2 regions of the Pectobacterium colocasium genome follow, and region 2 is predicted to be linked to the other one. Evidence: predicted binding sites of a transcription regulator. Region 2 holds the regulator's gene; the other holds the start of a gene.

Region 1 (3,937 bases), 2.0 Mb from region 2:
TTTCTGACCGAAACTGACGTCGGTGAATTGGATATGATCGGCTGTTGACCAGTCATGATTGATCTTGCCCAGTGACAACTGGTAGTCGGTGTTCTGGTTTACCCAATTACTCACCCAGCCTGCTACCCAACTGGTTTGCAGTAATACGTATACGACTACCAGCGCTAAAAAGGCCAGCAGCAGTAGGGTCAGCAATAATTTCCCGATAAATTTCATCGTGTCAGTCCATGCCAATCGTCAGGGAGAACTGTTCTTATGCCGCAATTTCCCTGAAGGCTCAATAGGTAATGCTGTTACAGACAGTAAAAAGCGAGCGGTGTTGCATCACCGCTCGCTTTTACATGAAACTGAACAGAAATTATTGCGGGCTGGCGCTATTTTTCTTCGTGTGGGAAGACCAAATTCAGCACGATTGCGGTAATCCCACCAGCGGCAATACCGGAAGACAGTAATGTTTTAATCCAATCCGGCGCGAATTGCAGAATCAGTGGCTGTTGTGATACGCCAAGGCCAACGGCCAGCGACAGCGCAATAATCATGATAGCGCGACGGTTTAGCGGCTCGCGGGACACAATGCGCACACCGGAAGCGGCGATCGTACCAAACATCACGATAGTGGCGCCGCCCAGAACCGGCTCTGGAATATGCTGCACAAATCCGCTAACGGCAGGGAACAGCCCCAGTGCGATCAGCATCAGCGACACCACGAAACCCACATAGCGGCTGGCAACACCAGTAAGCTGGATGACGCCGTTATTCTGGCCGAAGCAAGAATTAGGGAAGGTATTGAATACGGCGGAAAGGCAAGAGTTCAGACCGTTTGCCAGCACGCCGCCTTTTAAGCGTTTCATGTACAGCGGGCCTTTGACCGGCTGCTCAGACACGTCGGAGGTCGCGGTGATGTCGCCGATGGTTTCTAACGATGTCACCATGAAGACCAGCATCAGTGGGATCAACAGGTTCCAGTCAAAGCCTAAACCGTAATACAGCGGTGTTGGCACCATGATGGCCGTATCGTGTTGCGAAGACGTATTTTCCGGCAGCATTCCCATCATCCAGGCACCCAGATAGCCCACCGCCATGGCAATCACCAGCGAAGCAACACGCAGGTAGGGGTTACGTTGGCGGTTCAGCAGAATGATAACCAGTAACACCACTCCAGCCAGCAGTAAATTCTTGGGTGCGCCGAAGGTGTTATTCCCCATTGCGGCATAGCCGCCGCCGATAGAAGTCAGGCCGACCTGAATCAGCGACAGACCAATGATCATCACCACAATGCCGGAAACCAGCGGGGTGATGATACGGCGGGTTAAATGCAGAAAGCGTGAAAGAATGATTTCGGTGAAGGACGCGACCATCAGCGTACCGAACAGCGCCGCCATCATCGTGGGAACGTCCGCGCCACCATTTTTCAGCGCCAGTCCGCCCATAATCAGTGGTGTCACGAAGTTAAAGCTGGTGCCTTGAATAGACAGCAGACCAGAACCGACGGGACCCCAGGTTTTAATTTGCAGAATAGAGGCCAGACCGGAAGCGAAAAGCGACATGCTGATAATGCGCTGCGTATCCTGAGCGGGTAAACCTAATGCCTGACAGATCAGTAGTGCGGGGGTAATCACCGCAACAAACATGGCCAACAGGTGCTGGCTGGCGGCGAACAGCGTTTGCGGCAGCGGCGGCCTGTCTTCAAGACGATAGATGAGTTCACTGCGCTGAGGTGTGGCAGCGGTTTCTGTTTGGGACGTTTCCGTGGTGGTAGTCATGATGTAAGTTGGCGTTCCTGAAACGACAAAGAGCGCATTTTAATGATCTCTTTGTCGAAAGCAAACGTTTGCTAACTCATCTCTTCGATATGAATTTTGTCTGAATGGGCAAGACCTTATTATTTAAGGGGATATGCAATGTCATACTTTCCGCTGCATGCGGGTTGGCGGCGAGGTTTTTAGAAAAAGGAAGAATCTGTGGCTGTGATTAGGCGTTAGTGTAGCGTGCGCGCTCTGGCAGCCAGCGTTCAATGAGCGCAATGGCATGCTCGGGATAGTGCTCATGCAGGTGGCGTGCAACGCGCTGCACCTGTGGGATCAGGTCCTGATCGCGCAGGAGGTCGGCTACTTTGAACTCGGCATTGCCGGTTTGTCGCGTCCCTAATAATTCGCCTGGTCCGCGAATTTCCAGATCGCGCTGAGCGATAACAAAACCATCGTTACTATCGCGTAGAACCTGAAGCCGTTTCTGGGCGGTTTTGCTCATTGGTGTTTTGTAGAGTAGTACGCAGTGAGACGCCACTGCGCCGCGTCCGACGCGACCGCGTAATTGGTGCAGCTGTGCCAGACCCAGACGCTCTGGGTTCTCGATGATCATCAGGCTGGCATTCGGTACATCCACTCCGACCTCAATGACGGTGGTGGCCACCAGCAGTTGCAGCTCGCCCTGTTTGAAAGCCTGCATCACTGCCTGCTTTTCCTGCGCTTTCATGCGGCCGTGAACCAATCCGACCTTGAGATTCGGCAGAGCAGCTTTTAGCTCTTCACTGGTGGCTTCTGCTGCCTGCGCTTCCAGAAGGTCGGATTCTTCAATCAACGTGCACACCCAATAGGCCTGCCGTCCTTCCTGCTGGCAGGCGCTATTCACACGTTCGATGATGTCGCTGCGGCGTGAATCTGGTATGGCGACCGTGGTGACGGGGGTTCTGCCCGGCGGCAGTTCATCAATGACGGACGTATCCAGATCGGCATAGGCCGTCATAGCCAGCGTGCGGGGAATCGGTGTGGCGGTCATAATCAATTGATGGGGATGAAAGCCCTGTTCTTCGCCTTTTTCCCACAGCGCAAGGCGTTGATGCACGCCAAAGCGGTGCTGTTCATCAATAATGACTAATGCCAGCCCGTTGAATTTCACCTGCTGCTGGAAAATGGCGTGCGTCCCGACCACCATGGAAACCTGACCGCTGGCGATGGCATCCTGCTGCGCCTGACGCGCTTTTCCTTTTTGTTTGCCAGCCAGCCAGCCGACTTCAAGCCCCAGCGGTTCAAACCACTGACGGAAATTATGGGCGTGTTGTTCGGCCAATAGCTCTGTGGGTGCCATTAAGGCGACCTGTTTGCCGTTGGCAATGGCACGTAATGCTGCCAACGCGGCGACCAGTGTTTTCCCTGAGCCTACATCACCCTGTACCAAACGCATCATTGGGAAGTCTTTCGCCATATCCGTTTCAATTTCAGCGACGACACGTTTTTGCGCCTGCGTGGGGGTGAAAGGTAGGGCGGCGAGCAACTGCTGCTTCAGGCCGTCGTTCTCCTGTAGCGACGAGGCTTTATGCCGCTGTTCCCCGGCCCGCACGGCGAGCATACTCAGGTTGTGCGCCAGTAGCTCTTCCATAATCAGCCGCTGCTGCGCGGGGTGCTTGCCGTGTTCCAGTTCACTGAGCTGCATATCCGGCGGGGGGCGATGTAACGTGCGCAGTGCATCCGGCAGACTAATGAGCGAGCGGCTCAGGGATTCAGGTAGCAACTCATCAATGGGGTTGGCATCAAGCAATGCCAGCGCCTGATCGGTGAGCTTGCGTAGTGTTGCCTGACGAATACCTTCCGTGGAGGGATAAACTGGCGTGAGTGATTCCTGTAGCTCAACCTGCGTATTATCCCCCTGAACACGATATTCAGGATGGATGATCTCCGCACCGATTTTACCGCGTTTGATTTCACCATAAGCGGTAACACGCTGTCCCGGAGCGAGACTGTTCTTCATTGCGGCGTTGAAATTGAAGAAGCGCATGGTCAGCATGCCGCTGCCATCGCTGATTTGGCAGGTCAACATACGACGGCTGCCAAAGGTGATGTCGTTACGTAGAATTTCACCTTCCACGGTGGCATACATACCGGGAAGGAGGTCGCCAATGGGGTAAAGGTGTGTGCGGTCTTCGTAGCGTAAAGGCAGG
Region 2 (3,937 bases):
GTTCCGTCTGGCAGATGACGCGCTGATGAAATACGTGCTGCATAAAGGCTTTGTCGGGATTGATGGCATCAGCCTGACGGTAGGGGAAGTAACTCGTGGGCGCTTCTGCGTGCATTTAATCCCCGAAACGTTGAACCGGACTACGCTGGGGCAGAAACGCCTGGGGAATCGCATCAATATTGAAATCGATCCGCAGACCCAGGCCGTAGTGGATACCGTTGAGCGTGTGTTGGCGAGCAAGCAGGCGAACGACCAGAGCAAAGAAGAGTAATTTCTGCGTTGCCTGATTCTGTAAACCGGACGAACAGCGTCGTCCGGTTTTTTCTCTTCTGCTAGCGTGAAACACGTACTCCTCCTTCGATCCCATCCAGACTGAATACCACTTGCCAGAGCTGGAGTGTTCTTGCTCTGAAGGCTCCAGCACAGAGGTTCAGGTAGTAGCTGAACATCCGGCGGAAGCGGTCATAGTTGCGCGGTCCGACGTGTTCAAACATGCCTACCGACACCACGCGGTCAAATTGCTGATCGAGATCGCGATAATCTTGTAGATCAATCGTGACATTCAGACTCTGACAACGCTGTTGTGCCAGCATCTGCTGTTCTCTGGAAATGGTGACGCCATAAACTGACACACCGTAGTGGCGTGCGGCGAATTCGGCAAGCCCGCCCCAGCCGCAACCGATGTCCAGCAGCGTCATTCCCGATTTGAGCTGGAGCTTTTCGCAGATCATCGCGAGTTTATCTTCCTGCGCCTGTTCCAGCGTCTGTGCTTGTTTCCAGTAAGCACAGGAGTATTGCATGTAAGGATCCAGCATCAGGGTAAAGAGGTCATTGCCTAAATCGTAATGTGCCTTGCCAACAATCTGAGCGCGTCTGCGGGATTGCGGATTCATGACACGTGAGAGGGCGACTCGCGTAAGATCGTGCAGACGGCGGGGCAACTTCGTTTCCAGCCCTGCACGCAGGACGCGATGGGAAAATATATCCAGTCGTTCACATTCCCACCAGCCCTCCATATAGCTCTCTCCCAGCCCCAGCGATCCTTCGCGCAGAACACGTTTAAAAAAACCAGGATGGGTCACGCGGATGTCAAAAGGGCGAGAGCCGTTGATGGTGATATCGGCGACATCCAACATGTCCTGCACGATGTGGAACCAGGGCGCGATATCGTCATCCCATTCTTCTGTATAAGGTAAACCCATCATGTCTCCTTAACTTTATGTAAAAGTATCGTAAAACATACCTGGACAGCACTTATCGCAGCCGACGTATCGGCTGTCACCAGAGAAAATGAAACGCGGTATTAAATTTAGAACTACTTCAGCCAGCATACAAGAAAATTGGCTGAAGCAGAGAGGGAAGCGGACAGGAATAAGAAAGTTGTCTGTATCGTGTCGTCGCGCTTAGCGGCGATAGTCGAGGTAAGGGCCGTCTGCCACAGAACGACGTTCAATTAACGTCGGATGGACTTCAATGACATGTGCATCTTCCCGCTTACTGGTAATGCGATCCAGCAACATCGCGAAGGCGGACTGCCCAAGACGCTCTTTCGGCTGATGAATGGTGGTCAGCGCCGGCGTAAAGAAACGCGCGTGGCGCACGTTGTCATACCCGATCACCGAAATATCCTGCGGCACGCGCAGACCCAGTTCGTCTGCCGCACAGATGGCACCCATCGCCATGATATCGCCACCGCAGAATACGGCCGTTGGTCGTTGTTTCTGCGCGAGAATCTGATGCATGGCTTTGTAACCGGATTCCGGCTCGAAATCGCCCTGAACCACCCATTCCTCGCGTACGGTGATGTCTGCTTCCTTCAGCGCTTTTAAAAAGCCGAGGTAGCGCCCGCTGCCAGTATTACGTTCTTGAATACCGGGAATGGCGCCGATATCCCGATGGCCGCGTTCGATCAGGTAGCGGCCTGCCATATAACCGCCTTCAAAGGCGTTATCGATAATCGTATCGGTAAAGTCGCTATGCATCTGGCCCCAGTCCATCACGACCATCGGGATGCTGCGATAGTCTTCCAGCATTGCCAGCAGCTCAGGTGGATATTCGGCACACATCACCAGTAAGCCGTCCACACGTTTTTGCGCCAGCATGGAGAGATAAGCGCGCTGTTTACCGATGTCGTTATGCGAATTACACAGCACCAGCGTGTAGCCTTTGGCATAGCAGCTGTTTTCGACGGCTTCGATGATCTCGGCGAAATAGGGGGCTTCGCTGGATGTAGCCAGCAAACCGATTGATTTAGTGTGGTTAACTTTGAGGCTGCGTGCGACGGCGCTGGGCGAATAGTGCAATTCTTTGATTGCCGCCCTGACGGCTGCCTTAGTCTCTTCGGCGACGAAACGTGTTTTATTGATCACGTGCGATACGGTTGTGGTGGAAACGCCAGCACGTTTTGCCACATCTTTAATCGTTGCCATCTAAAAATGACTCCTGAACTTACCTGTTACAGACGTAAGTATATTGTTAATCGTTTGCCTACGTTTAAAGTTCTTCTTCTAAGCTAAAAAACAGAATTTCAGAAGGAGAATGCCGAATGTTATACCGAAGGGATCTGGGTTGACGTTTTTCGACCGATACGCAGCGCTTTCATAAACAGCGGATTGTGTCCGATTTATCATGAAAGGGAAAGGGCTAATTTATACTATTAGTGATGCATTGGTCCGAGATTTTTCACTAAAATTATGAAAGAATCGTAATAACCCTATTGTTTGTGGTTTTAACCGCCTGGATGGGTTCGCAGTAAAGGGCGGTTTCCTCTTTCAGATAAAATTTGTTCGTTAATAAGGAGTGGTTTATGGATACAGATCTGAAGATGTCTTTGCTGACAACGGTTGGCGCACTGGCGATGATCATTGTGTTCAGTTTTGTTGCGGTGCTGAACTAACCGAACGATGCCTCTGTGTGATTTCCGTATTCAGACACGTTTATGCTACAGCTACATAAAACGTGTCTGAATCATTCTTCTTCTTCGATGCCGAATCCATTTCTCAACGAATTGTCTGTGGCGTTACTACGCGACGCGCGCCAACGTAGTGCTCCTGCCAATAATCTTCACTCAGTTTGCTGATACGAATATCTGAACCGGTACGCGGCGACTGGATAAATTTCCCTTCTCCCAGATAAACGCCGACATGATCGGCGGCACCGCGATTGTTGATGCGGAAGAAGACCAGATCGCCACTTTCCAGCTCGCTCTTTTTAATCGGAGCGGCATCACGCAGGTGATACATTTCATTGGCGGTACGTGGAATCTGGATCTTAACGACGTCTTTGTACGCGTAATAGACCAGTCCGCTACAGTCGAATCCGGTAAAAGGAGATGAGCCGCCCCAGTGGTAAGGCTTGCCTATTTGGCTCATCAACTTATTCATTGCTGTCGTTTTGGCATGTTGATAACGCTTTTTATGCGCCGCGCTCAGCGCCATACCTTTTTCTGTAGGCGCCGGATTTTTCTCCGCTTTTCCCTTGACCGTCGTTTTCTTCAGCCCGGTTTTGACTCTGGCCTGTGCGGTTGTCTGCTTTTCTTCTTCAGGCTTCAGCTTTTTGAGATTCTTTTTCACGAGTGCGGGCGTGCTGCTTTGCGTCCGTGACGGTTTTTTTTCTGTTGATTTGTTTACGCTGCGAGGTTTGGTTTTCGTGCTGACCGCGGTAGGTTCTGGTTTTTTGCTTTTGATCGGTGTCGGTGACTTCGCATTACCCTTTGTTTGACGGCTTTTCTTATTGGTTTCTTCAACGGCGCTTTTCTTTGGCGCAGAATGCGGGGTATGCGGTGCAGCCTGAACGACGTTCAGGGACAGATTGCTGAAAAATAATATAAAAAGAGTAATAAACAAGCGCATAATAAAAGTGACCGAACATAATCCTTAACTCGCTCAATCCGCACAGTATTCCTGAAAACGGCGGCATAAAAAAGTGGGCATGGTCG

The links. Region 2 encodes PurR, which represses purine synthesis genes. Its sites were predicted from a motif close to CANGCAAACGTTTGCNTG; they were not measured.
Region 1: a site for PurR is predicted at 1,821-1,838, ahead of LCF41_RS21715 (nucleobase:cation symporter-2 family protein). Genes of this name have one in related genera too.

Annotation. Positions count from the first base shown of each region.
Region 1 is NZ_CP084032.1:4,808,203-4,812,139, reverse strand. Features, by position in the region: gene LCF41_RS21720 (AsmA family protein) at 1-216, opposite strand, end outside; gene LCF41_RS21715 (nucleobase:cation symporter-2 family protein) at 375-1,763, opposite strand; gene recG (ATP-dependent DNA helicase RecG) at 1,972-3,937, opposite strand, start outside.
Region 2 is NZ_CP084032.1:2,837,990-2,841,926, reverse strand. Features, by position in the region: gene LCF41_RS12690 (riboflavin synthase subunit alpha) at 1-271, shown strand, start outside; gene LCF41_RS12685 (class I SAM-dependent methyltransferase) at 333-1,202, opposite strand; gene purR (HTH-type transcriptional repressor PurR) at 1,404-2,429, opposite strand; gene cydH (cytochrome bd-I oxidase subunit CydH) at 2,807-2,896, shown strand; gene LCF41_RS12670 (C40 family peptidase) at 3,000-3,851, opposite strand.